3 regions of the Turicibacter sanguinis genome follow, and region 1 is predicted to be linked to each of the others. Evidence: a T-box and tRNA genes for the amino acid it is inferred to sense, from the RefSeq annotation. Region 1 holds a T-box; the other regions hold tRNA genes.
The links. The T-box of region 1 lies ahead of thrS (threonine--tRNA ligase). A T-box ahead of a tRNA ligase gene usually reads a tRNA of that ligase, here a tRNA-Thr.
Positions count from the first base shown of each region.

Region 2: it encodes a tRNA-Thr, which carries the amino acid that the T-box ahead of thrS (threonine--tRNA ligase) is inferred to sense. The anticodon was not compared.
Region 3: it encodes a tRNA-Thr, which carries the amino acid that the T-box ahead of thrS (threonine--tRNA ligase) is inferred to sense. The anticodon was not compared.

Region 1 covers NZ_CP053187.1:160,835-170,362, reverse strand. The annotation lists gene pepF (oligoendopeptidase F) at 1-1,054, shown strand, start outside; gene HLK68_RS01020 (GNAT family N-acetyltransferase) at 1,098-1,568, opposite strand; gene HLK68_RS01015 (hypothetical protein) at 1,814-3,244, shown strand; gene mutM (DNA-formamidopyrimidine glycosylase) at 3,285-4,118, shown strand; gene coaE (dephospho-CoA kinase) at 4,133-4,747, shown strand; gene HLK68_RS01000 (hypothetical protein) at 4,787-5,152, shown strand; gene HLK68_RS00995 (replication initiation and membrane attachment family protein) at 5,216-6,583, shown strand; gene dnaI (primosomal protein DnaI) at 6,589-7,497, shown strand; T-box leader at 7,582-7,796, shown strand; gene thrS (threonine--tRNA ligase) at 7,873-9,528, shown strand, end outside.
Region 2 covers NZ_CP053187.1:1,726,627-1,736,154, reverse strand. The annotation lists gene HLK68_RS08405 (alpha-amylase family glycosyl hydrolase) at 1-1,119, opposite strand, end outside; tRNA gene HLK68_RS08400 (tRNA-Leu) at 1,283-1,371, opposite strand; tRNA gene HLK68_RS08395 (tRNA-Cys) at 1,391-1,464, opposite strand; tRNA gene HLK68_RS08390 (tRNA-Gly) at 1,474-1,547, opposite strand; tRNA gene HLK68_RS08385 (tRNA-His) at 1,558-1,633, opposite strand; tRNA gene HLK68_RS08380 (tRNA-Trp) at 1,636-1,709, opposite strand; tRNA gene HLK68_RS08375 (tRNA-Thr) at 1,721-1,796, opposite strand; tRNA gene HLK68_RS08370 (tRNA-Leu) at 1,853-1,941, opposite strand; tRNA gene HLK68_RS08365 (tRNA-Cys) at 1,961-2,034, opposite strand; tRNA gene HLK68_RS08360 (tRNA-Gly) at 2,044-2,117, opposite strand; tRNA gene HLK68_RS08355 (tRNA-His) at 2,128-2,203, opposite strand; tRNA gene HLK68_RS08350 (tRNA-Thr) at 2,210-2,285, opposite strand; tRNA gene HLK68_RS08345 (tRNA-Val) at 2,304-2,379, opposite strand; tRNA gene HLK68_RS08340 (tRNA-Glu) at 2,407-2,483, opposite strand; tRNA gene HLK68_RS08335 (tRNA-Asn) at 2,494-2,570, opposite strand; rRNA gene rrf (5S ribosomal RNA) at 2,583-2,691, opposite strand; rRNA gene HLK68_RS08325 (23S ribosomal RNA) at 2,747-5,639, opposite strand; rRNA gene HLK68_RS08320 (16S ribosomal RNA) at 5,752-7,267, opposite strand; gene HLK68_RS08315 (aminopeptidase) at 7,681-8,796, opposite strand; gene HLK68_RS08310 (DUF402 domain-containing protein) at 8,805-9,341, opposite strand; gene HLK68_RS08305 (thioredoxin family protein) at 9,421-9,528, opposite strand, start outside.
Region 3 covers NZ_CP053187.1:671,928-681,455, reverse strand. The annotation lists rRNA gene HLK68_RS03390 (23S ribosomal RNA) at 1-1,438, shown strand, start outside; rRNA gene rrf (5S ribosomal RNA) at 1,494-1,602, shown strand; tRNA gene HLK68_RS03380 (tRNA-Asn) at 1,615-1,691, shown strand; tRNA gene HLK68_RS03375 (tRNA-Glu) at 1,702-1,778, shown strand; tRNA gene HLK68_RS03370 (tRNA-Val) at 1,806-1,881, shown strand; tRNA gene HLK68_RS03365 (tRNA-Thr) at 1,900-1,975, shown strand; tRNA gene HLK68_RS03360 (tRNA-Tyr) at 1,979-2,063, shown strand; tRNA gene HLK68_RS03355 (tRNA-Gln) at 2,073-2,147, shown strand; tRNA gene HLK68_RS03350 (tRNA-Lys) at 2,154-2,229, shown strand; tRNA gene HLK68_RS03345 (tRNA-Leu) at 2,271-2,359, shown strand; tRNA gene HLK68_RS03340 (tRNA-Arg) at 2,368-2,444, shown strand; tRNA gene HLK68_RS03335 (tRNA-Pro) at 2,451-2,527, shown strand; tRNA gene HLK68_RS03330 (tRNA-Ala) at 2,543-2,618, shown strand; tRNA gene HLK68_RS03325 (tRNA-Met) at 2,644-2,720, shown strand; tRNA gene HLK68_RS03320 (tRNA-Ile) at 2,743-2,819, shown strand; tRNA gene HLK68_RS03315 (tRNA-Ser) at 2,837-2,929, shown strand; tRNA gene HLK68_RS03310 (tRNA-Met) at 2,947-3,022, shown strand; tRNA gene HLK68_RS03305 (tRNA-Asp) at 3,027-3,102, shown strand; tRNA gene HLK68_RS03300 (tRNA-Phe) at 3,111-3,186, shown strand; tRNA gene HLK68_RS03295 (tRNA-Val) at 3,190-3,265, shown strand; tRNA gene HLK68_RS03290 (tRNA-Lys) at 3,271-3,346, shown strand; tRNA gene HLK68_RS03285 (tRNA-Leu) at 3,356-3,439, shown strand; gene ahpC (alkyl hydroperoxide reductase subunit C) at 4,323-4,886, shown strand; gene HLK68_RS03275 (ABC transporter ATP-binding protein) at 4,919-6,640, opposite strand; gene HLK68_RS03270 (NusG domain II-containing protein) at 6,875-7,240, shown strand; gene HLK68_RS03265 (energy-coupling factor transporter ATPase) at 7,260-8,093, shown strand; gene HLK68_RS03260 (energy-coupling factor ABC transporter ATP-binding protein) at 8,069-8,929, shown strand; gene HLK68_RS03255 (energy-coupling factor transporter transmembrane component T family protein) at 8,933-9,528, shown strand, end outside.

The sequences.
Region 1 (9,528 bases):
AACAAGAAAATATGCGTCTTCATTAGAAGCTTCATTAAAACCAAATGATATTCCAGTTGAAGTTTATAAAAATGCGATTCAAACCATCAATAACAACTTAAAATCTCTTCACCGCTATGTTGGTTTAAAGAAAAAGTTATTAGGATTAGATGAAATTCATATGTACGATTTATATGTGTCTGTCATCGATATCCCAAAACAACATATCGAGTATAGCGATGCCATTGAAATGGTGAAAGAAGGATTAAAACCACTGGGTCAAGAATATTTAGACATCTTTGATGAAGGAATCAAAGACGGATGGGTTGACGTTTACGAAAATAAAGGTAAAAAAAGTGGGGCTTACTCATGGGGAAGCTATGATACGATGCCTTATGTGTTATTAAATTATAACTATGAGTTAAACGATGTTTCAACACTGGCTCATGAAATGGGACATTCCATCCATTCTTACTATACAAGAAAAGAACAACCATACGTTTACGGAAATTACACGTTATTCTGTGCGGAAGTGGCGTCTACAACGAATGAAATTCTTTTAATTAATGACTTAATTCATAAAGAGCAGGACAAAAATAAAAAATTATATCTCATTAATCAGGAGTTAGAGCAAATTAGAGCGACCGTGTACCGTCAATTAATGTTTGCAGAGTTTGAGTTAATCACGCATGAAACGTTAGAAAACGGTGGTTCATTAACGTCAGATGATTTAGATAATATTTGGTATGATTTAAATAAAAAATATTTCGGACCTGAGATGGTCGTGGATGATGAAATTAAAATTGAGTGGGCACGAATTCCACACTTCTATAGTGATTTCTATGTTTACCAATATGCTACAGGGTACGCAGCGGCATCGGCTTTCGCTAAATCGATTTTAGAAAATGGTGAAGTTGCTGTTGAGAAATATAAAGGATTCTTAAAAGCAGGTGGTTCTTTATATCCAATCGATACTCTAAAAAATGCAGGGGTTGACATGACGACCTCAATGCCATTAGAGGCAACGATTGAACGCTTCAATGAATTACTTGATATGTTAGAAGAATTAATCTAAAAAAAAGGAGAATGAAAACAGAAGTTTTCGTTCTCCTTTTTACTTATTTTAACGGCAATTCTAATCGTCTGTTTCTCGTACTCATGCCCATTTTTTCATAAAAAGCTATAGCTGGTTCATTAAACTCCCAAACCGTCAGTTGTAAAGAGGTAGCACCTTGTTCTTTGGCATATTCTTTTAAGTAATCAAAAAGTTGTGCACCATAGCCTTGATGTTGGTAAGAAAATGAGATACAAAAATCATCAATGTAGGCGATTGTTGATGGCTTCATGATGGTGAGTGAACGTGTTTTAAGGAAGTTGATGATACCGTATCCGATGAGGTTTTGATTAGAATTTTCGATGACGAAAAGATTTGAGGTTGGTTCTTCAAGTAACTGAAGAAAAGAATCGTATGAAAATGGTTGTTTTAGATCCAAATAGACATCTGGTCGATTTAGGACGTGAAGTTGATGAACTTCTGAAACTAGTTTTGAGATTTGATTGTAGTCATTTAAAGAAGCCTTGCGAATCATAAAATCCCCCCGTTTTTGATAGTAGATTTATTTTAATCTATTTTACTCATTTAGGGAAGCGTGATAGTTGATGATGGAGATATTTCTTTAGCGCCTTAAAATTGAGTTTCTTTTAGGCGTTAGAGGTTGTGAAAATCTTTTTTTAGTCAGCGTTTTTCTTTGTGAAAAATTCGAATAAATGATAGGTGATAGGCGCTTTCTGTGTTAAAATGGTAATAAAAGCAAGTTTCGTTGGGGTGGACGTTATGGGGGTATTAAAGCAGTTAAAAAATTATTGGTTCTTTTCATTAAAAATTGTTATTGTTATGGTTGTAGCATTGATTATATGGGGGGCCATGATTTATAATCGACATGTTATCCTGTATGAAAAACAGTTGAATATCTTAGTTAATTATATTTATGATGAAGTATCGCCAGATGATGTGACTTCGGTTTATCAGCGATTTATTAATTTAGATAGTGACTATGGACAACGAATTAAAAAGGATTTAGGAGATTCTTTGATTAGTCGTTATCAATATTATGCGAATTTATATATGCTTCGAAAAATTGAGTACGAAGAGTATTTGCAGTATGAGCAAATTATTGAACCGTTATTTTTCTCGAGTTCTAAAGTAATTGAAACAATTGATGAAGTATCGAAGTATTATCAATCACAAAGAGCTTATATTAAAGGTGTGAATTTGCAACAACAGGGATTCATTGAAGAGGCGATTGAAGCTTATGGTCAAGTGATGTTTAATGATCAGTCTTATTATGAATTGGCTAAAGGTAGAATCATGCAATGTGTTCAATTGATTAAAGAACAATATTTGACGGAAGCAAATGAATTTTATGAACAAAAAAATTATGTTGAGGCAATTAAACGATTGAATTATTTGATTGATAATGAAAATGACGAGGGTATCACGTCGCTAAGATGGTATTATCAATCGGAGTTTTATTTAGAGGTCATGAAGGAAATCGAGGAATTGATTGAGAATAATCAACTGGGATTTGTTATTAACTTTTTACAAGAGATTGAGCCGTATTTAGGAAGTAGTTATGAAGAGACACTTCATTTGAAGTTATCTGAAGTAACACTTCAGCGAGCTCAACGACGAGATAAGGCACTCGGTAAATATGCGGGGAAAATTCAAGTCTTAGTGAATACAGAAAGTAATCAGCAAGTGATTACCTATAATCAGCTGGCACTTCAATCATCGACCGCTTTTAATCCCGTTAACTTAGCCACTTATGCTTTTACAAATATAAAAAAAGGAACGGCTGAGGGTGTAGATAAGTCAATGGTTGAACAAAATATTAATGTGATGCCTTATATCGTGGCAAATAGTGATATTACAAGTGCGACGATGCCTGTTGTATTTGGATATTATGGTCAGACGATGAATGATTTTGATTTGATTGAGCTTCGTCAAAATGGAGAGGCAATCGTTTCGTTTGAAATGGATCCGTCTGAAAAGCGTCAAGTTTGGATTGAAGATGAAGTTACCGAATGGATTACGATTGAATTAAGTCAAGAGGAAGTCGAGCAGGTGCAACAATTGATTTTACAGACATCGGATTTAGAGATTGTTTTTAAAGGCAAATACTTAGATTATCAAGCACCGATTTCAACGCTTGAGCGTGACTTGTTAATCATGATGTTTGAGATTTACCAATCCATTGTGAAGTAAACAACATGAAAATGACATGAAAAAGGATGGACTAATTGCTATGCCAGAATTACCAGAAGTTGAAACAGTTAAAAATGTGTTAAATAGCCAGATTAAAGGCTTAAGAATAAAAGAGATTGAGTTACGATACGAACCGATGGTTAAAAATATGAGTGCAGATGTTTTTAAAGAAAAGCTAACGAATCAAGTGATAGAAGAGATTAGTCGTCGCGGGAAGTATTTAGTTTTTCATTTTCAAGATTATCAACTCCTTTCGCATCTTCGTATGGAAGGTAAGTACTTTTATGAGGCAGATGATTTTGAATTAAACAAGCATATTCATGCTATCTTTAAACTCGATAATGGACGTCAGTTACTTTATCAAGATACGCGTAAATTTGGGACGTTTCATTTATATGAAAAAGGTCAAGATTTAGAAGAAACCTCTGCTTTTAAAGTGCTTGGGGTGGAACCTTTTTCAGATGAGTTTACCCCAGCGTATGTTAAAGGAAAAATAAAAGGGAAAAAGAAACCGATTAAGTCATTATTACTAGATCAAAGTGTAGTTTGTGGACTGGGTAATATTTATGTAGATGAGGTGTTATTTAGGGCAAAGATTCATCCTTTAACCCCAAGCTATGAATTATCCGACAACGAGATTGAAAATGTGGTAAAATATACAGTAGAGGTGTTAGCAAAAGCCATCTCATTAGGTGGGACAACCATTCGAACCTTTACATCCACACATGGTGTATCAGGAACGTTTCAAGAAGAGTTGTTAGTTCATCAACGATTGGGTGAAGTGTGTAAAATCTGTGAAACCCCTATTGAGAAAATTAAGGTTGGTGGACGTGGAACTTACTTTTGTCCAACATGCCAAATAATTAAGTCTTAAGGGGGATTGTATCCATGTTAGTAGTTGGATTAACGGGTGGAATTTCATCAGGAAAAAGTACGGTCACTCAGTTGTTTTTAGACAAGGGTGTGACGGTTTTAGATGCTGATTTAATTGTCAGACAGATGCAACAACCAAATACGGTACTTCTAAAAAGATTAGCAGATGTATTTGGACAGGATATTATTTTAGCGGATGGGAACCTAGACCGCGGGGGGCTAGGGCGTTTAATTTTTCAAGATAAGGCTGCAAAAGCAAAATTAGATGAAATTATGAAACCCTTAATCCGTGAAAAGTTAGTAGAAGGGATTGAACTCGCGAAAAAAGCTAATGAATCGATGGTGGTTCTCGATATGCCACTTTTATATGAGTTTGAGTTTGAATCACTGACGGATGTGACGATTGTCGTTTATGTCAGTCAGGAAACGCAAATTAAACGACTGATGGCAAGAGACCAAATCGAGGAGGCCTATGCGCTCGCCAAGATTAATTCTCAGATGTCACTGGATAAAAAACGTGATCTTGCGAACTTCGTTTTAGTTAACGAAGGTAAAGTCAGTGAGTTACGAACTCAGTTTGAGACACTGTATCATCAGTTATGCTGCTGTCTTAAACATAGTCATAATTAATATAGTGGAAAAGTATAGGAATTAAGGGAGGAACTAGAAATGGGATTTATGGACTTATTTAAAACACACTACGAATCAGGTGAAAAAACGACGGATGAGGCGTTAATGACTCATTACTATAAAGCAAAGTATCAACCAACGAAAGCAGCGATTATTGAGGTTGCTAAATCATTAAACTTTGAGGTAAAATTTGAAGATGATGATCGTCAAGAATTAATGCTTAAGCGTAAAGATGCTGAAGTGATTGTGACGATTGTTAAAATTACGCCGATTGAATCAGCGGTTGATTTTACGATTAATACGCCTGGTCTCATTACATTTGGAAAAGGTAAAAAACTGATTCAAGAATTCTATAAAGAATTAGATAAAAAAATTATGTTTAAAGGATTAGCTTTAAACCGATAATAGATTGATTAATCCCTATTTTTAATAGGGATTTAACATTTTAAAAGAAGGAGTGTTTGAATAATGGGAGTATCTCTTAAACCGAATACAACATTCGACTTAAGTCCCATTCAAATGATGACTTCGGAAGAAATACAAGTTTTGACGTTGCTGTATCAACCCATTATTGGTCCGCAAGCCGTGAGTTTATTTACGACTTTAAATACGTTAGCACTAAAAAAACAGGAACAATCTTTAACGCATCATTTGTTATTACAGTTACTCAATACGAATATTGAGGAGTTTTTAGAGTGGCGTTATAAATTAGAAGCCGTTGGATTAGTTTCTGTGTATATCACCGAAGAATCTCATCATATAACGTATGTTTTAAAAAGACCGATGAAAGCTCGTGCCTTTTTTAGCGATGGAATTATTAATGTCTTTTTAAATTTAAAAGTTGGGAATGTAGATTATCAAGCATTAAAGCAATTTTTTATTGAAGATGCTTTTAAAGCAGAAGGAAAAAATGTCTCAAAACCATTTAATGAAGTATTTGATACGACGGTGTTACTTCGTAACTCTCAAACCCTACAAGCTAGTCCACTGCCGGTTAGTGAGATGAAGCGTGAGGGAGTAGAGCTAGAGAAAGCCTTTAATGAAGAGTTACTATTTGCTTTACTCAAGCAGTTTGGACTCGATGATCAAATTTTATCGGATAAACTTCTCGATCAAATTAATAAGATTGCCTTTTTATATAAATTAGATGAAAGTGAATTAGCTCGTCTTATTTTTGATGCTTTAGATAGTGATGGCTTCGTCAACTTAGAGGTATTTAGAAAACAAGCGAAACAATATTTTCAATTTCTAAATAAAGGAAAGCCAATCGAGGTGGTGGAAGTTTCGCAGGTTAATCAAGAGACCATGATTAGTGAAGCGAATGCGGCAAGTGCAAAGGAAAAACAATTATTGATTCATCTGTCACAACATCCACTTAGTTTCTTGAAGTTTAAGCAACATCAAAAAGAACCTGTTCCAGCCGATCGTCAATTAGTTGAGTGGTTAGTGGTGGATCAACAAATGCCATCCGGTGTTGTGAATGTGTTGATTGATTATGTGTTAAATATTTCAGATGGGCGATTGCCAAAGCAATTGGTTGAAAAAATTGCGGGTGAATGGCAGCGTAAAGAGATTGATAATACTGAAAAAGCAATTGCTCAAGTTAAGTCAACGCTTAAAGCGAAGCAAAAACGTGAAAATGAAAAAACGATGCCAGCAGCAAGTAAACCATCTTATCAAAAATCAGCGAGAGTAGTTCGTCAAGAGCAAGTTCCTGATTGGCTGAAAGCACCGCAAACGCAAGAATCGAATAAAAAAACATTGAGTGAAGAAGATTTACAAAAGATTGAACGCATGAAACAATTACAGAGTCAGATTCTAAATGGGAAAGGGTGAATTAGATGAAACGATTAGGTGATTTAATACCGAAAACGTTTGGAGCTGAGCAGGCATATCAAGAGTTATTAAATGAACCAGAGATTGCACAGGCATTAAAATGTCATGAGTCTGAGGTGGATATGTCACGTCTGTCGAGCTTTATATCCGATTTAGATGAGTATTCACGAAATAAATCCAAATGTGAGGGTTGTCTAGGATTAGATTATTGTAAGCAACCCGTTAAAGGACATCGACCAGAACTTGAACCAAGGTATAAGCAACTTAAGATTGCATATACGCCTTGTCATTATGAGTTAAATCAAAAACATTTAGCGAATATTAAAAGTTTTCATATGCCGGGTGATATTGTAAATGCGAATTTTGAACGATTTATCATGGATCCTGAGCGTGTCGAGTTTTATGAAAAAGCAACTTTATTTATTAATGAATACATGACAAATAAAAAAGGTCGCGGTCTTTATTTATATGGGCCTTTTGGCACAGGGAAAACATATATGTTAAGCGCCATTGCAAATATCTTATCTCAACGTGGAATTGTTTGTGGCTTAGTTTACTTTCCTGAATTGGTTGCTGAAATTAAATCAGGATTTAATAGTGACAATAATAGTGGATATGATAAAATTGAACAATTAAAGCAAATCGATGTCTTGATGCTAGATGATATTGGAAGTGAATCGATGACGAGCTGGATGCGGGATGAAGTGCTTGGCCGTATTTTAAATTATCGAATGCATCAGGGGCTTCCAACTTTTTTCACTTCGAACTTGGATTATGAACAATTACGTCATCATTATTCTTATACTCAAAAAGGAGAAGTTGAGGAAATTAAGGGGGCACGTATTTTAGAACGTATCAAAGCTTTAAGTGTTCCTGTCGCTATTACTGGAACAAATTATCGTCAAAATCGCTAAAATTCTTATCACTTTTTGCTTGATTTCAAAAAAATCATACATTATAATATGATTCATACATATACTAATGAGTAGACTGATATATCAAAGGTTTTGATAAGGATATGATTTATTCATACGACTTTCTAGAGAGGGAATCCATGGCTGAAAGATTTCTAAGTACGATGTTTGAATTACTCCCTTTGAACTGGACTTGAAAAAGTTTCCCGCTGACTGCGTTAACGTTAAATTGAGTTGCTAACGAAGAGTCTTTTCTTTGTTGGAAATAGGATGGTACCGCGATTATAATCGTTCCTAATTAAATTTTAGGAGCGATTTTTTTTATACTCAAAAATTTCGCTCCGAGGTAAACGAAAAATAAAAGGAGGAAATACCATGATTAACATTACTTTCCCAGATGGGAATGTGAAACAATTTGAAAATGGAGTTACTGCAGATGCGATTGCGCACTCTATTTCACCAGGATTACGTAAAAAATGTGTGGCTGCTAAAATTAACGGACATTTATATGATTTAAGTCGTCCAATTGAAGCAGATGCAAAAATTGAATTAATTACAAATGATCGTCCAGAAGCGTGGGAAATTATTAACCATTCGGCTGCTCACTTAATGGCTGCCGCTATTAAACGTCTTTATCCAGATGCAAAATTTGGAGTAGGACCTGCGATTGAAGATGGATTCTATTATGATATTGATACAGAATCAAAAATTTCAGAAGCTGATTTACCAGCTATTGAAAAAATGATGCAAAAAATTTCTTCAGAAGCTTTACCGATTATTCGTCAAGAATTAAGCCGTGAAGAAGCAAAAGAATTATTTGCAGCTGATGAATATAAATTAGAATTAATTGATGCGATTAAAGAAGGTGAAATCATCACAACTTATTCAGAAGGTGATTTTACAGATCTTTGTAGCGGAGTACATGTTCCAAATACAAAAGATGTTAAGTTCTTTAAATTATTAAGTGTAGCAGGAGCTTACTGGCGAGGAGATAGCGACAATAAAATGTTAACTCGTATTTACGGGGCAGCTGCTTTATCTAAAGATGCTTTAGCTGATCACTTACGTATTTTAGAAGAGCGTAAGGAACGTGATCATAAAAAATTAGGACGTGAATTAGAATTATTCACATTCAGTCCATTAGTAGGTCAAGGATTACCAATCTGGTTACCAAATGGTATGAAAGTTCGTCAACAAATCGAACGATATATTACTGAATTAGAAGAAGATTACGGATACCAACACGTAGCAACTCCAGTTATGGGATCTGTTGATTTATATCGTACTTCAGGACACTGGGCACATTATCAAGAAGATATGTTCGTTCCAATGGAAATGGATAATGAAGAATTAGTATTACGTCCGATGTCTTGTCCTCACCATATGATGGTATATAAAACAAAATTACGTTCATACCGTGATTTACCAATTCGTTATGCAGAGCAAGTTATTCAACACCGTTTTGAAGCCTCAGGTGCTTTAACTGGTCTTGAGCGTGTACGTGCGATGACTTTAACAGATTCTCATCTTTTTGTTCGTCCAGATCAAATTAAAGAAGAGTTCTCTCGTTGTTTAGAATTAATTCACCGTGTGATTAAAGACTTCGGAGTTGAAATTAACTACTATCGTTTATCGCTTCGTGATCCAGAAAACAAAGAAAAATATTTCGATGATGATCAAATGTGGGAAAATGCAGAGTCAATGTTACGCGAGACATTAATCGAAAATAATATTCCATTCATTGAAGCTGAAGGAGAAGCGGCCTTCTATGGTCCTAAATTAGATATCCAAATCAAAACAGCTTTAGGACATGATATTACAATGTCAACTATTCAATTAGACTTCTTATTACCAGAACGTTTCGATTTAACTTATGTATCTGAAACTGGTGAAAAAGTACGTCCAGTTGTTATGCACCGTGGTTTAATCGGAACATATGAGCGTTTCATGGCTTATTTAATTGAAACTTACAAAGGAGCATTCCCACTATGGTTAGCTCCAACACAAGTAACAGTGATTCCAGTTAATAAT
Region 2 (9,528 bases), 1.4 Mb from region 1:
CATTCCAATTTCCTCTCCATAATAAATATATGGGTTCCCTGGTAACATTAAATAAATATCTGCTGCCAATTTCATTAAATCCATATCGTTATTTAATACAGACATGACACGATCTTGATCATGATTCGTTAAAAATATAGCATCACTATATCCTCTATCTCCAGCATATTTTTCAAAAGACTCATGCATTCTTGTTAAATTTTTCATTAATCCAAATCCACTAAGATCTCTTTCACGACGAACAACAGATACAATTGCATCAGCTAAATCAAAATTGAAATTTGCATCAAAATTACTGTAATATGGGGCAACTGATGAAGATCCTGACCATACCTCTGCAACAATATATAAATCATCTTTAGCGTCACGCCATCCATCTGTTATCTCTTTCCAAAAATCTAAATTTTCTTGTAGTAAATTTAAATCAGTATTATATTCACCTTGTGCGTACAAATACTTTGCTGCATCTAATCTAAATCCATCAACACCTAAATCAATCCAATACTGTCCAATATTAATAAACTCTTCTCTTACTTTATTATTTGAAGCATCCCAATCAGGCATTCCACTCCAAAATGCACCAAAATACATACGATTTTCATACTTAGACCACGCTTTTCCATCAATAGGAGAAGCTGAAAAATCATATGATGAATCATTCGCATCAACCCAAATAAAGTAATCAGCATAATCACTATCAATATTTTCCTTACTATCTATAAACCATGGATGCTCACTACTCGCATGATTTAAAACCATATCTAATACAACTTTTATTCCTTTATTATGGGCTTCTGAAACTAATTTTTTAAAATCATCTAACGTTCCATACTCAGAATTAACATTATAGTAATCTGTTACATCATACCCATGGTAACTTGGAGATGGATAAATAGGTAATAACCAAATTCCTTTAACTCCTAAATCTACAAGATAGTCCAAATTCTCAGTAATTCCATTAAAATCACCAATACCATCACCATCACTATCTGAAAATGAACGTACAAATATTTCATAAAAAACACCATTGTCACTTGAAACTTCCGCCCTCTCATCGGTACTATTACTACATCCAACTAATAAAAATATAATCATTAATAATAGAATGTTTTTTTTCATTATTATCCCCCTCATGTGTTTATAGATAATTATAGCAACTAAACATCATAACAACTATATGTAACCGTTATTATAATTGATATAAAAAAAACTTCTTAAGATATATCCTAAGAAGTTTTAAGAAAAATAAAAAAGAGTAACCCTACTCTTAATCGTCATAAATTGGTGCCTAGGGCCGGAATCGAACCGGCACGGGTGTCACCACCCGCAGGATTTTAAGTCCTGTGCGTCTACCAGTTCCGCCACCCAGGCACATCATTATTAATTTAATTGGAGGCGCCAATCGGATTTGAACCGATGATCAGGGAGTTGCAGTCCCACGCCTTACCACTTGGCTATGGCGCCCTTTTTTTATGGAGCGGGTGAAGAGAATCGAACTCTCACAGTCAGCTTGGAAGGCTGAAGTTCTACCATTAAACTACACCCGCAATTTTTAGATGGGGCGACTGATGGGAATCGAACCCACGAATGCCGGAGCCACAATCCGGTGCGTTAACCACTTCGCCACAATCGCCATGGCAGGGGTGGCAGGAATCGAACCCACACTAACGGTTTTGGAGACCGCTGTTCTACCGTTAAACTACACCCCTACTTAATTATATGGTGCCGAAAGCAGGACTTGAACCCGCAACCTACTGATTACAAGTCAGTTGCTCTACCAATTGAGCTATTTCGGCCTTTTATAGCATATCTCATTAAAAAAAGAGCATCTCTACTCTAAATTGTCATAAATTGGTGCCTAGGGCCGGAATCGAACCGGCACGGGTGTCACCACCCGCAGGATTTTAAGTCCTGTGCGTCTACCAGTTCCGCCACCCAGGCACATCATTATTAATTTAATTGGAGGCGCCAATCGGATTTGAACCGATGATCAGGGAGTTGCAGTCCCACGCCTTACCACTTGGCTATGGCGCCCTTTTTTTATGGAGCGGGTGAAGAGAATCGAACTCTCACAGTCAGCTTGGAAGGCTGAAGTTCTACCATTAAACTACACCCGCAATTTTTAGATGGGGCGACTGATGGGAATCGAACCCACGAATGCCGGAGCCACAATCCGGTGCGTTAACCACTTCGCCACAATCGCCATGAATGGTGCCGAAAGCAGGACTTGAACCCGCAACCTACTGATTACAAGTCAGTTGCTCTACCAATTGAGCTATTTCGGCATCTTTTTTATTTAATTATGGTGGAGGATGACGGGCTCGAACCGCCGACCCTCTGCTTGTAAGGCAGATGCTCTCCCAGCTGAGCTAATCCTCCATGCAGATATTTCTATCTAATTTTAAATGGTGACCCGTACGGGATTCGAACCCGTGTATGCATGCGTGAAAGGCATGTGTGTTAAACCGCTTCACCAACGGGCCATTATTATAATGGCGCCCCAACTAGGACTCGAACCTAGGACCCCTTGATTAACAGTCAAGTGCTCTAACCAACTGAGCTATTGAGGCTGGTTTATGGTGGCCCAGCAACGTCCTACTCTCGCACTTGCGTACTACCCTCGGCGCTAAGGAGCTTAACTTCTGTGTTCGGTATGGGAACAGGTGTGCCCTCCTTGCCATCGTCACTAGACCTTTTGGAGATTCTTTCGTTAATCTTCCAAAACTAGATATCTTCTTCAGTTTCTTTGGTTAAGTCCTCGATCGATTAGTATCAGTCCGCTCCATGTGTCACCACACTTCCACTTCTGACCTATCTACCTTGTCGTCTTCAAGGGATCTTACTTCTTTCGAATGGGAAATCTCATCTTGAGGGGGGCTTCACGCTTAGATGCTTTCAGCGTTTATCCCGTCCACACGTAGCTACCCAGCTATGCTCCTGGCAGAACAACTGGTACACCAGCGGTGTGTCCATCCCGGTCCTCTCGTACTAAGGACAGCTCCTCTCAAATTTCCTACGCCCACGACGGATAGGGACCGAACTGTCTCACGACGTTCTGAACCCAGCTCGCGTACCGCTTTAATGGGCGAACAGCCCAACCCTTGGGACCGACTACAGCCCCAGGATGCGATGAGCCGACATCGAGGTGCCAAACCTCCCCGTCGATGTGAACTCTTGGGGGAGATCAGCCTGTTATCCCCGGGGTAGCTTTTATCCGTTGAGCGACGGCCCTTCCATTCGGTACCGCCGGATCACTAAGCCCGACTTTCGTCCCTGCTCGACTTGTAGGTCTCGCAGTCAAGCTCCCTTCTGCCTTTACACTCTTCGAATGATTTCCAACCATTCTGAGGGAACCTTTGGGCGCCTCCGTTACTCTTTGGGAGGCGACCGCCCCAGTCAAACTGCCCACCTGACACTGTTCCCTGACCAGATCATGGCCACGGGTTAGAACCCCAGTAACACAAGGGTAGTATCCCAACAGCGACTCCACCAAGACTGGCGTCCTGGCTTCTTCGTCTCCTACCTATCCTGTACATGTGTCACCAGTGCTCAATATCAAGCTACAGTAAAGCTCCACGGGGTCTTTCCGTCCTGTCGCGGGTAACCTGCATCTTCACAGGTACTATGATTTCACCGAGTCTCTTGTTGAGACAGCGCCCAGATCGTTACGCCTTTCGTGCGGGTCGGAACTTACCCGACAAGGAATTTCGCTACCTTAGGACCGTTATAGTTACGGCCGCCGTTTACTGGGGCTTCAATTCAAAGCTTCGCTTGCGCTAACCTCTCCTCTTAACCTTCCAGCACCGGGCAGGCGTCAGCCCCTATACATCACCTTGCGGTTTAGCAGAGACCTGTGTTTTTGATAAACAGTCGCCTGGGCCTATTCACTGCGGCTTGCTTTCACAAGCACCCCTTCTCCCGAAGTTACGGGGTCATTTTGCCGAGTTCCTTAACAAGAGTTCTCTCGCTCATCTTAGGATTCTCTCCTCGCCTACCTGTGTCGGTTATCGGTACGGGCACTTACTAAATTAACCCTAGAAGCTTTTCTTGGAAGCGTGACATCAGTTGACTTCGCCATACGGCTTCGGCATCACAGCTCAATGTTATGCCATGCGGATTTGCCTACATGACCACCTCACTGCTTACACGTGAATCCATTAACACGCTCAACTTAGCCTTCTCCGTCACTCCATCAGTTTAATAAGTGGTACAGGAATATCAACCTGTTGTCCATCGGCTACGCCTTTCGGCCTCACCTTAGGTCCCGACTTACCCAGGGCGGACGAGCCTTCCCCTGGAAACCTTAGGCTTTCGATGGATAGGATTCTCACCTATCTTTCGCTACTCACACCGGCATTCTCACTTCTAACCGCTCCACAGCTCCTTCCGGTACTGCTTCTCCGCTGTTAGAACGCTCTCCTACCACTGACACCTAAGTGTCAATCCGCAGCTTCGGCGGTCCGTTTAGCCCCGGTACATTTTCGGCGCAGAGTCACTCGACTAGTGAGCTATTACGCACTCTTTAAAGGATGGCTGCTTCTAAGCCAACCTCCTAGTTGTCTGTGCATCTCCACATCCTTTTCCACTTAACGGACACTTGGGGGCCTTAGCTGGCGGTCTGGGCTCTTTCCCTTTTGACCATGGACCTTATCACCCACAGTCTGACTCCCGATGATATCTATCTGGCATTCGGAGTTTGATTGAGATCAGTACCCCGAGGTGGGGCCATCACCCATTCAGTGCTCTACCTCCAGTAGACTTGCCATCGAGGCTAGCCCTAAAGCTATTTCGGAGAGAACCAGCTATATCCGTGTTCGATTGGAATTTCACCCCTAGCCACAAGTCATCCAAGCACTTTTCAACGTGCCCTGGTTCGGCCCTCCAGTCAGTGTTACCTGACCTTCAGCCTGCTCATGGCTAGCTCACACGGTTTCGGGTCTACAACATCGTACTCTTCGCCCTATTCAGACTCGCTTTCGCTACGGCTCCGCATCTTCTGCTTAACCTCGCACGATATCGTAACTCGCCGGTTCATTCTACAAAAGGCACGCCATCACCCATTAACGGGCTCTGACTATTTGTAGGCACACGGTTTCAGGTTCTCTTTCACTCCCCTTCCGGGGTTCTTTTCACCTTTCCCTCACGGTACTGGTTCACTATCGGTCACTAGGTAGTATTTAGCCTTACGAGATGGTCCTCGTTGATTCCGACGGGATTCCACGTGTCCCGCCGTACTCAGGATTCCTTCCATGCATTTCACAATTTCACCTACGGGACTCTCACCCTCTCCGGTTGGCCTTCCCAGACCACTCGGCTATCATGATTTGTCAATTATGAAGGTCCTACAACCCCGGCTAGTGCCGGTTTGGGCTCTTCCCACTTCGCTCGCCGCTACTACGGGAATCGATTTTTCTTTCTTTTCCTCCAGGTACTTAGATGTTTCAGTTCCCTGGGTCTGTCTCCTATATGGCTATGTATTCACCATATGGTGCTAGCGTATAACCACTAGCGGGTTTCCCCATTCGGATATCCCCGGATCAAAGCTCACTTACAGCTCCCCGAGGCGTTTCGCCGTTTGTCGCGTCCTTCTTCGACTCCTAGTGCCAAGGCATCCTCCGTGCGCCCTTATTCACTTAACCTATAAAAAATAATTCTTTATTTTTTTCTTCTGTTTGAAGATATCTAGTTTTCAAAGATCAACTTTTGGAAGAAATTCTTCCAAAACTAAACAGAACGTCTCTTTCTCCATAGAAAGGAGGTGATCCATCCCCACCTTCCGGTAGGGATACCTTGTTACGACTTCACCCCAATCATCTACCCCACCTTAGGCAGCTCCCTCCTTGCGGTTAGGCCACTGACTTCGGGTGTTGTAAACTCTCGTGGTGTGACGGGCGGTGTGTACAAGACCCGGGAACGTATTCACCGCGACATGCTGATTCGCGATTACTAGCGATTCCAACTTCATGTAGGCGAGTTGCAGCCTACAATCCGAACTGAGATTGGCTTTATGAGGTTTGCTCCACGTCACCGCTTCGCTTCTCTTTGTACCAACCATTGTAGCACGTGTGTAGCCCAGGTCATAAGGGGCATGATGATTTGACGTCATCCCCACCTTCCTCCAGTTTGTCACTGGCAGTCTCGTTAGAGTCCCCAACTGAATGCTGGCAACTAACGACAGGGGTTGCGCTCGTTGCGGGACTTAACCCAACATCTCACGACACGAGCTGACGACAACCATGCACCACCTGTATCCATTGTCCCCGAAGGGAAAATCCTATCTCTAGGACGGTCACTGGTATGTCAAGACCTGGTAAGGTTCTTCGCGTTGCTTCGAATTAAACCACATGCTCCACCGCTTGTGCGGGTCCCCGTCAATTCCTTTGAGTTTCAGTCTTGCGACCGTACTCCCCAGGCGGAGTGCTTAATGCGTTAACTTCAGCACTGAGGTTCGACCCCCAACACTTAGCACTCATCGTTTACGGCGTGGACTACCAGGGTATCTAATCCTGTTTGCTCCCCACGCTTTCGCGCCTCAGTGTCAGTTACAGACCAGGAAGCCGCCTTCGCCACTGGTGTTCCTCCATATCTCTACGCATTTCACCGCTACACATGGAATTCCACTTCCCTCTTCTGCACTCAAGTTGACCAGTTTCCAATGACCCTCCACGGTTAAGCCGTGGGCTTTCACATCAGACTTAATCAACCACCTGCGCGCTCTTTACGCCCAATAATTCCGGATAACGCTCGCCACCTACGTATTACCGCGGCTGCTGGCACGTAGTTAGCCGTGGCTTTCTCATAAGGTACCGTCACACTCTAGCCATTTCCTACTAGAGCCATTCTTCCCTTATAACAGAATTTTACAACCCGAAGGCCTTCATCATTCACGCGGCGTTGCTCGGTCAGGCTTTCGCCCATTGCCGAAGATTCCCTACTGCTGCCTCCCGTAGGAGTCTGGGCCGTGTCTCAGTCCCAGTGTGGCCGTTCACCCTCTCAGGTCGGCTACGCATCGTCGCCTTGGTAGGCCTTTACCCTACCAACTAGCTAATGCGCCGCAGGCTCATCCATCAGTGGTGCCGAAGCACCTTTAAACTTTCGTCCTATCCGGTATTAGCGATCGTTTCCAATCGTTGTCCCCGTCTGATGGGCAGATAACCTACGTGTTACTCACCCGTTCGCCGCTCACCACCGAAGTGGTTCGCTCGACTTGCATGTATTAGGCACGCCGCCAGCGTTCATCCTGAGCCAGGATCAAACTCTCCATAATAGTTTGTTTATATCCTAAGCTTCTTTTAAGAAACTTATTTTCTTAAAGTAATGTTTGTTGACGTTCTGTTTAGTTTTCAAAGAACTTCTTTGTCACTTGTTTCAGCGACTTGATTATCTTATCATGTTTAACTCTTTCTGTCAAACACTTTTTTGAAGTTTTTTTAAAATCTTTCGATTTCTTTTTTTTGTCTTCTTTCGACGACTTGATTATCTTATCACACACCATAATTTCTGTCAATATTTTTTAGAATATTTTTTTGAAACTATATTTTGAACGGTATTGTTTTTCAACACCTTTATATAATACTCATTCTGTCGAAAACTGTCAATCATTTTTTTTATTTTTTTTAAAAAAATTCTCCTACTAATGAAAACACCCTTTGAAATAATATCTCCAAGGGTGTTTTGTTACTATATTAAATTTTCAGGGTTTAAACATTCCAGCTCTTTAATAACAAAACGTCCATTTTCACGAATCAATACATCATCAAAGTAAATTGATCCTCCTCCGTATTCAGGGCGTTGAATCAAGACTAAATCCCAATGAATTGCCGATCGATTTCCGTTATCTGCTTCTCCTTCATAGGCTTGACCTGGTGTGAAATGAAAACTTCCATCAATTTTCTCATCAAATAAAATATCTCCCATTGGGTGTTTAATTAGTGGATTAACTCCTATGGCAAACTCTCCAATAAATTTAGCCCCTTCATCAGTATTAAAAATTTCATTGAGTTTTTCGATATCATTATCCGCTGTCGCATTAACTATCTTTCCATCTTTAAACTCTAGTTTGACATTATTAAAAACAGTTCCTTGATAGGGACTAGGGGTATTATATTGAATTGTTCCGTTTACACTTTCACGAACCGGTGCAGTAAAAACCTCTCCATCAGGAATATTACATTCTCCAGCGCATGGCACCGCAGGTATACCTTTAATAGAGAATGTCAAATCAGTCCCTGGTCCAACAATATGAACTTGATCTGTTTTTTCCATTAAGTTTTTCAAGTTTTGCATTGCTTTATTCATTTTTGAATAATCCACTAAACACACATCTAATAAAAAGTCCTCAAATGCCTCTAAACTCATCTTCGCTTTTTGAGCCAATGCAGGAGTTGGATAATTCAATAATACCCATTGCTTTTCATTTACAATTAAATTTGAAACCGGTTTCGCAACGCGTGCCTGCATGACTTTAATCTCAGTTGGCACATCACTATATTCAGAATCATTTTCATCTGCAAATACTGAAACAAAAGCATCAATATTTTTATATTTATCTAACTGCCACTCTGTTACCTTCTCCATACGCTCTTCAGTATTACCCAGTGACAATTCTCTTCCAATTTCATCATCAAGAATTTCTGTATGTGGGAAAGCACCAAGTCGATATGTCTCCTTAATAAGCTCTTTAATCAATGGCTTTGCACAATAATTCCCCTTAATCAATACATGTTGTCCTGCTTGTATCTTATTTGAATACTCCAATAAAGATTTTGCTAACTTTTGTAATCTTGGATCACGCATTTTTTCACTCACCTTTTTATAAATCGATTTTTATATACATAATACCAATGCTCTGCAAAACCAGGTGCAAAAGGACCACGCCTATTTTCAATCATATCTATTAATATATCTAATTGTTGATAAATAATTGATTGAATTTCCTCTGGATAATCCATTTCACTCTTATGCTTTCTATATTCATCTTCATCCAAAATTTTATAGGTAAAATCCGGGAATACTTTTACATCTAAATCATAATCAATATATTTAATAGCTTTCTGATCATAAACAAAAGGTGAGCTTATATTACAGTAAAAATATACGCCATCCTTCCTTAGCATACATAAAACATTAAACCAATATTCAGTATAATAATAACAAACGGCCGGTTCTCTTGTGTACCAAGTTCTTCCATCTGATTCCATGACCAATGTTTTATTGTTAGCTCCAATTAATACTTGATCAGAGGCGTCTAAAATAGTTGTCTCGTGCCAAATACGATGTATATTTCCATTATGCTTATAACTATGAATTTCTACATGTTGCCCTATCTCTGGAGAATGCACCTCTCATCCCTTCTTTCCCTATCATTACATTTCCCTAATACATGTATTATTTTACCATACAATGATAATGAGTTGGATATTAAAGATAAGAAGATATCTTTTTATATAAATTCGGAACTGATTCTATAGCGTAGATTTTTTCCACACAATTACAATCTTTAAATATTAAGATACATGGAACAGAAAA
Region 3 (9,528 bases), 510 kb from region 1:
CGGAGAAGGCTAAGTTGAGCGTGTTAATGGATTCACGTGTAAGCAGTGAGGTGGTCATGTAGGCAAATCCGCATGGCATAACATTGAGCTGTGATGCCGAAGCCGTATGGCGAAGTCAACTGATGTCACGCTTCCAAGAAAAGCTTCTAGGGTTAATTTAGTAAGTGCCCGTACCGATAACCGACACAGGTAGGCGAGGAGAGAATCCTAAGATGAGCGAGAGAACTCTTGTTAAGGAACTCGGCAAAATGACCCCGTAACTTCGGGAGAAGGGGTGCTTGTGAAAGCAAGCCGCAGTGAATAGGCCCAGGCGACTGTTTATCAAAAACACAGGTCTCTGCTAAACCGCAAGGTGATGTATAGGGGCTGACGCCTGCCCGGTGCTGGAAGGTTAAGAGGAGAGGTTAGCGCAAGCGAAGCTTTGAATTGAAGCCCCAGTAAACGGCGGCCGTAACTATAACGGTCCTAAGGTAGCGAAATTCCTTGTCGGGTAAGTTCCGACCCGCACGAAAGGCGTAACGATCTGGGCGCTGTCTCAACAAGAGACTCGGTGAAATCATAGTACCTGTGAAGATGCAGGTTACCCGCGACAGGACGGAAAGACCCCGTGGAGCTTTACTGTAGCTTGATATTGAGCACTGGTGACACATGTACAGGATAGGTAGGAGACGAAGAAGCCAGGACGCCAGTCTTGGTGGAGTCGCTGTTGGGATACTACCCTTGTGTTACTGGGGTTCTAACCCGTGGCCATGATCTGGTCAGGGAACAGTGTCAGGTGGGCAGTTTGACTGGGGCGGTCGCCTCCCAAAGAGTAACGGAGGCGCCCAAAGGTTCCCTCAGAATGGTTGGAAATCATTCGAAGAGTGTAAAGGCAGAAGGGAGCTTGACTGCGAGACCTACAAGTCGAGCAGGGACGAAAGTCGGGCTTAGTGATCCGGCGGTACCGAATGGAAGGGCCGTCGCTCAACGGATAAAAGCTACCCCGGGGATAACAGGCTGATCTCCCCCAAGAGTTCACATCGACGGGGAGGTTTGGCACCTCGATGTCGGCTCATCGCATCCTGGGGCTGTAGTCGGTCCCAAGGGTTGGGCTGTTCGCCCATTAAAGCGGTACGCGAGCTGGGTTCAGAACGTCGTGAGACAGTTCGGTCCCTATCCGTCGTGGGCGTAGGAAATTTGAGAGGAGCTGTCCTTAGTACGAGAGGACCGGGATGGACACACCGCTGGTGTACCAGTTGTTCTGCCAGGAGCATAGCTGGGTAGCTACGTGTGGACGGGATAAACGCTGAAAGCATCTAAGCGTGAAGCCCCCCTCAAGATGAGATTTCCCATTCGAAAGAAGTAAGATCCCTTGAAGACGACAAGGTAGATAGGTCAGAAGTGGAAGTGTGGTGACACATGGAGCGGACTGATACTAATCGATCGAGGACTTAACCAAAGAAACTGAAGAAGATATCTAGTTTTGGAAGATTAACGAAAGAATCTCCAAAAGGTCTAGTGACGATGGCAAGGAGGGCACACCTGTTCCCATACCGAACACAGAAGTTAAGCTCCTTAGCGCCGAGGGTAGTACGCAAGTGCGAGAGTAGGACGTTGCTGGGCCACCATAAACCAGCCTCAATAGCTCAGTTGGTTAGAGCACTTGACTGTTAATCAAGGGGTCCTAGGTTCGAGTCCTAGTTGGGGCGCCATTATAATAATGGCCCGTTGGTGAAGCGGTTTAACACACATGCCTTTCACGCATGCATACACGGGTTCGAATCCCGTACGGGTCACCATTTAAAATTAGATAGAAATATCTGCATGGAGGATTAGCTCAGCTGGGAGAGCATCTGCCTTACAAGCAGAGGGTCGGCGGTTCGAGCCCGTCATCCTCCACCATAATTAAATAAAAAAGATGCCGAAATAGCTCAATTGGTAGAGCAACTGACTTGTAATCAGTAGGTTGCGGGTTCAAGTCCTGCTTTCGGCACCATCTGGTGGGGTAGCGAAGTGGCTAAACGCGGCGGACTGTAAATCCGCTCTCTCCGAGTTCGGCGGTTCGAATCCGTCCCCCACCACCACTTTGAAAATGGGCTATAGCCAAGCGGTAAGGCAACGGACTTTGACTCCGTCATGCGCTGGTTCGAATCCAGCTAGCCCAGCCATTAAAAGTCCTGCTAGCTCAGTTGGTAGAGCATCTGACTTTTAATCAGAGGGTCAGAGGTTCGAGTCCTCTGCAGGACACCATTTTTTTGAAAAAAAGAATAAACATTTATGGATAAATAAATGCCTGGGTGGCGGAACTGGTAGACGCACAGGACTTAAAATCCTGCGGGTGGTGACACCCGTGCCGGTTCGATTCCGGCCCTAGGCACCAACTTAATAGCGCCCATAGCTCAATTGGATAGAGCGTTTGACTACGGATCAAAAGGTTAGGGGTTCGACTCCTCTTGGGCGCGCCATAAAAACGGGAAGTGGCTCAGCTTGGTAGAGCACCTGGTTTGGGACCAGGGGGTCGCAGGTTCGAATCCTGTCTTCCCGACCATTAATTAAATACCCAGGGGACTTAGCTCAGCTGGGAGAGCGCCTGCCTTGCACGCAGGAGGTCAGGGGTTCGATCCCCCTAGTCTCCACCAATTTTAAAAATAGAATAATCATGATGGCGGAGTAGCTCAACTGGCTAGAGCGTACGGTTCATACCCGTGAGGTTGGGGGTTCGAGTCCCTCCTCCGCTACCAGATAGAATTAATAGTAAGACCCGGACCCTTAGCTCAGTTGGTTAGAGCTATCGGCTCATAACCGATCGGTCGTAGGTTCGAGTCCTACAGGGTCCACCAATTAGTTTTAGTTATACGGAGGAATACCCAAGTCCGGCTGAAGGGATCGGTCTTGAAAACCGACAGTACGTGAGAGCGTAGCGGGGGTTCGAATCCCTCTTCCTCCGCCATATTAATTAAATAACATCGCGGGGTGGAGCAGTTGGTAGCTCGTCGGGCTCATAACCCGAAGGTCGCAGGTTCAAGTCCTGTCCCCGCAACCAAAAAGGTCCAGTGGTGTAGCGGTTAACATGCCTGCCTGTCACGCAGGAGATCGCGGGTTCGATTCCCGTCTGGACCGCCATTTGAATAGGCTTGGTAGCTCAGTCGGTAGAGCAAAGGACTGAAAATCCTTGTGTCGGCGGTTCGATTCCGTCCCAAGCCACCATTTGGAGGATTAGCTCAGCTGGGAGAGCATCTGCCTTACAAGCAGAGGGTCGGCGGTTCGAGCCCGTCATCCTCCACCATAAAAGTCCTGCTAGCTCAGTTGGTAGAGCATCTGACTTTTAATCAGAGGGTCAGAGGTTCGAGTCCTCTGCAGGACACCATTTATAGATGCGGGTGTGGCGGAATTGGCAGACGCGCTAGATTTAGGCTCTAGTACCTTTGGTGTGCAGGTTCAACTCCTGTCACCCGCACCATATTAATGATTAAAATGATAATTGGTTATCATTTTTTTTGTTTAGAAAATTAAATACTATAGCATATAAAAAAAGACTAGTTTTATTAAGAACTAGTCTTTTTTTATTCTTTTTTAAATAGTGCTGTCGGTTAAAGTATAATCTATTTACAGTGAATGACTTTAAGTGAAATCCTGAGACTCATAAAAGCTATAAATGGATTAACTGTTGAGTGTAGGATAGACTTTATGATGGTGCATAATTTTGACTCTGGTATTTTTTTTGAGTTTTCAAAGTAATACCATATTATATTTTATAAAAAATGTAATAGTTCTTTTCAACAAGAGAGACTTTTAAGACGAATATGGATTGATAAGATATACTTTCTTTAAATATAAAGCTAGTGAGCCTATTTAATTTAAACTCTTTTAAATAATCTTTATTTTTAATATTTAAAAATTTTCTATTACAATATGAATAAAATATCAAAATTTATTCTTTCAATATGGTTTTAATCAATAACATTGTAATAGGATAGGAGAGTTAATCTAACTATGTTAATATATGGAAAACACATTGTGGTGGAGAGAATGAGCAATGGATTCTAGATAAATATTTTATGTTTATTATTTCTAGTAGTTTGAATAATAAGGTTATTAGGAAAAGACATCGTTATGATGTCTTTTTTATATCAACTAAATTTCTTATTACTGAAAATCAGGAATAAATAAAATTATCCTGAAACTTAATACAGATACGATAACCCCTAATATCTTGGACTGATATATAAATATGATTTTAAAAAATTATTATTATTTTAATCATTATATTTGACTTTTTAAATTGCTTAATATATAATAACAATATCAGTAATTATTACTATAATGAATTTGGAGGGATTACAATGTCATTAATCAATACTCAAGTAGTAGATTTTAAAGTTCAAGCTTATCACAATGGTGAATTCAAAGAAGTAACTAACGAAACAATTAAAGGACAATGGTCTGTATTCTTCTTCTATCCAGCAGATTTCACTTTCGTTTGTCCAACTGAATTAGGAGATTTAGCAGATAACTATTCTAAATTCCAAGAAATGGGATGTGAAGTATATTCTGTATCTACAGATACTCACTTCGTTCATAAAGCATGGGCTGATGCTTCTGAAACAATTGCAAAAATCAAATATCCAATGTTAGCAGATCCAACTGGAACTTTAGCTCGTGGATTTGGTGTTATGATTGAAGAAGAAGGTTTAGCTTTACGTGGAACATTCATCGTTAACCCAGAAGGTCAAATTAAAGCTTATGAAATTCATGATTTAGGAATTGGACGTAATGCTGAAGAATTAGTACGTAAAGTACAAGCAGCTCAATTCGTTGCTGAGCACGGAGATCAAGTATGTCCAGCTAAATGGCAACCAGGAGCTGAAACTTTAACTCCAAGCTTAGACTTAGTAGGAAAACTTTAATAGATAAAAAAGAGAGCATTCGCTCTCTTTTTTTATAAATTTTTGAATTGGGTATTATAGAGTTCAGCATAATATCCTTGTTTATTTAATAGCTCTTCATGTGTTCCTCTTTCTGAGATTCCATTTTTTGAAAGGACTAAGATTTCATCTGCTTCTTTTATAGTGCTTAAACGATGGGCTATTATAATGCTTGTTCGACCTTTTGTTAAATCTTCCAATGCCTCTTGAATTAACATCTCTGTGATATTGTCTAATGCTGATGTCGCTTCATCTAAAATGAGTATTGCAGGATTTTTAAGAAATACTCGTGCAATTGCGATCCTTTGTTTTTGCCCGCCAGAAAGCTTTACTCCACGTTCTCCAACAATAGTATCATATCCATTTTCTAGTGACATGATAAAGTCATGAATACGAGCTTTTTTGGCAGCTATAATTATTTCTTCCTCTGTTGCCTGTGGATTTCCATATAAAATATTATCACGGATATTGCCATAGAAAATATATACTTCTTGCTGAACGTGTCCAATATTTTTTCTTAAAGAGCTTAATTCATAATCTTTTATATTAATATCATCTATTAATATTTCTCCAGATGTTACATCATAAAATCTTGGAATTAGTAGAGAGATAGTTGATTTCCCAACACCTGATTCTCCAACTAAAGCTATTTTTTTACCAGATTCAATATTAATATTAAAATCTGTTAACACATGTTCTTCATTTGCTTCATATTTAAAGTTTACATGGTTAAAAATAATATTTCCCTTCGGATTATTTAAATAAATAGCATTTTCTTTTGACTTAATTTTGGGTTTTAATTGAATAATTTCGTAGAATCTTTCAAATCCTGCCCATCCTGTTTGGAATTGTTGCATAAAATTAATTAAGCGTTGAATTGGTTTAATTAAGAAATTTATGTATAGGAGAAACGCAGTAAAATCTCCAAATGTTAATGTATTATTATAAACGAGGATTCCTCCCATAATTAATAATATGAGATTCAAAATATCTATTAAAAAGGTATTTCCGCTTGAGAAGATTGACATTTGGAATAGTGCATTTTTCCATGAGTTAGCATAGTTTAAATTATTTTCAGTAAATTTATTGTACTCGTAATCTTCATTTGCAAATGATTTTGTTAAACGGATTCCCCCAATACTACTTTCAATTTGTGCATTGATTTCTCCTTGTGTTTTTCGTGTAGCTCTAAATCCTTGCATCATTGCATTCCGTCTCCACATTGAGAAGATGATAATTAAAATGATGATAGGAAATATCGATAAGGTAAATACAGCATTAATATTAAATAATATAATAAAACTTCCTATAATCATGATCAGAGATATAAAGATATCTTCTGGTCCATGATGTGCTAACTCTGTAATATCTCTTAAATCTCCTACTAATCGGGACATAATAACACCGGTTTTATTTTCATCATAATAACTGAAATTCAAGGATTGAAATTTTTTGAATAAATCTTGTCTCATATCAAATTCCATTTTACATCCCATAATATGCCCCCAATAGTTGACGATGTGTGAACATATTAAACGAATAATAAATAATATTAATAAAGTAAGACTTACTATAACCATAGATTGAATTTTTCCATTTGGAATATAATCATCCATAAATATCCCTGTAAAATAAGGATAAACTAAGTCGATACCTGCCATAAGTAGCGCGGCTATCATATCTAGAATAAATAATCCTAAATGATTCCTATAGTAAGAAATAAATTTTTTAAACATTTTTTCACTCCCTTATATGTGATTGTTCTAGTTTATCAAAAAAAAACAACATTTACAAATTATTCCTTTTAGTTATACATTTGTTATATATCAATATATTTATAACTGGTTATTTTGAAAGAGTAATACACATATTTTCCTCTTCTTTAGAATGACAAGTAAATAATAAAATTGTTATAATGTTATGTGAATAAGTATTTTTTTACAGATATTAATGACTTGGAGGGTAAGTGGATGAAAAGGTTAGATGTATATATTATAATTGCTGTTTTAATTATTAGTGGTGGACTATTCGCTATGTTTAGTTTACAGCCCCAGGTAGATCAAGAAGTGGTTATTTCTTTAAAAGGATCAGAATATGCACGAGTTCCTATTGATGGTAAGGAACATATTTATGAAATTGAAACAGAGCTAGGTTATAATAAGATAATTGTTAATGCTAAAGGTGTTCATATTGAAGAAGCTGATTGTCCAGATCATGAATGTATTTTATTTGGAACTTTAAGTAAAACAGGACAAAGTATTATTTGTGCACCACATTATCTAGTTATTGAAATAGTAGGAAATGTAGATAGTGGAATTGACGGAGTAGCAATCTAGGATAAGGTGGCGAGATATTTTGGAAAATGCAATGATTAAATTAAGTAATGTAACATTTGGTTATGAAGAGAATCAAACTGTATTAAAAAATTATAATTTATTAATTAATAAAGGTGAATTTGTAACAATTCTTGGTCATAATGGTTCTGGAAAGTCGACTTTATCGAAATTACTCGTTGGGTTAGTTAAAGCTAATGAGGGTGAAATCTATGTGGATAATCAATTGTTAGATGAAGAATCAGTTTATGATATTCGTCAAAAAATAGGGATTGTTTTTCAAAATCCAGACAATCAATTCGTAGGAAGTACTGTACGTGATGATATTGCATTTGGATTAGAGAATAAATGTGTTGAATATGATGAAATGCATCGCCTTGTGAATGAATATGCTGAAAAAGTTGGAATGAAAAACTTTTTAGACCGTGAACCGCATCGCTTAAGTGGAGGAGAAAAACAACGTGTTGCAATTGCGGGTGTTTTAGCTCTTGGAGCTAATGTTATTATTTTAGACGAAGCAACTGCAATGCTTGATCCACAAGGTCGTCAAAATATGATGAGTTTAGTTCGTGAATTGGCTGAAGATCATAATAAGACGATCATTATGATTACGCATCATTTAGATGAAGCTGTGTTTAGTGACCGTATTGTTGTGATGAATGATGGAGAAATTATTTTAGAGGGAAGACCAAAAGAAGTGTTTGCAAAGAAAGAGTTATTAGAATCTGTACAATTAGATGTTCCTTTTGCTGTTAAAGCTTCTTATGATTTGAAAGATAAAGGTATTATTGAGGATATTTGTACGAGCGATGAGGAGTTGATGAATAAGTTATGGGCATTAAGTTTGAAAAAGTAAGTCATGTTTATAATTTAAATACGCCAATGGAACAGCGAGCAATTTATGATATTAATATTGATATTCAAGATAATAAGTTTGTCTCAATCATTGGACATACTGGTTCTGGAAAATCAACGCTTATCCAACATATGAATGGTTTGTTAAAACCATCAAGTGGTGTGATTACTGTCGGAAAACAAACGATTAAATCGGATGAGAAAAACAAAAATTTAAAAGCGATTCGTCAGCATGTTGGCTTAGTATTTCAGTTTCCTGAGTATCAGTTATTTGAAGAAACTGTTGAAAAAGATATTATGTTCGGTCCAATGAACTATGGAGTTTCTGAAGAGGAAGCTCGTCAAAGGGCGAAAGAGGTTGCTAAGATTGTTGGGTTGGACGATAGTATTTTGGAGCAGTCTCCTTTTCATTTGAGTGGAGGACAGATGCGCCGTGTTGCGATAGCTGGAATTTTAGCGATGAATCCTGATATTTTGGTCCTTGATGAGCCCACTGCTGGACTTGACCCTCAAGGACAACATGAGATGATGCAGATTTTTAATGATTTGCATCAGAAGTATGGTAAGACTATTGTGTTAGTTACTCATGATATGAATCTGGTATGTGAGTATGCAGAGCATGTTATTGTGATGCATCGTGGTGAGATGAAGTTACAAGGGTCACCAAAAGAGGTGTTTAAAGAGGTTGAGTTACTTGGAGAGTGCGGGATTACTTTACCGTTAGTGGCGCAGAATTATTATAATTTTGCTTCAAAGCTCGGATTATCTGTTGAGGATTTACCTCTAACAACAGAGGAGTTTGTTTTAAAAATTGAAGATTTAGTAGAGAGGGGCTAGTTTGTGAACGGAATTATTATCGGACAGTATTTACCGGGTCAGTCATTTTGGCACCGACTGGATCCTCGTTCAAAGATTATTGCAACATCTTTATTTGTGATTTCAAGTTTTTTAATTGAGCAATGGTTTTTTATTGGACTTTTAGTTGTGGTTGAGTTAATTGCGATGAAGTTGACGAAGATCCCTTTGGATTATTTTTTTAGAAGTCTGAAGCCAATTTGGTTCTTTGTGATTTTGACGTTTTTCTTACAGGTTCTATTTAATAAGCAAGGAAATTTACTTTTTAGTCTGGGGCCTATCGGCATTTATGATGAAGGGCTTAATCTTGGTTTCTTTATGAGTATCCGACTTATTATTGTTGTGCTTATTTCTACTTTGTTGACACTTACGACTAAACCATCTGATTTGACGTTGGCGCTTGAGTCTTTATTCAAGCCATTTAAGAAGGTGGGGTTGCCGGTATCGGAGTTGGCGTTGATGATTTCGATTGCGCTTCGATTTATTCCAACATTATTCGAGGAGACGCAGAAGATTTTAAAGGCGCAGGCTTCTCGTGGTGTAGATATTAAGGAAGGTAAGTTCAAGGATAAGGTCATGCA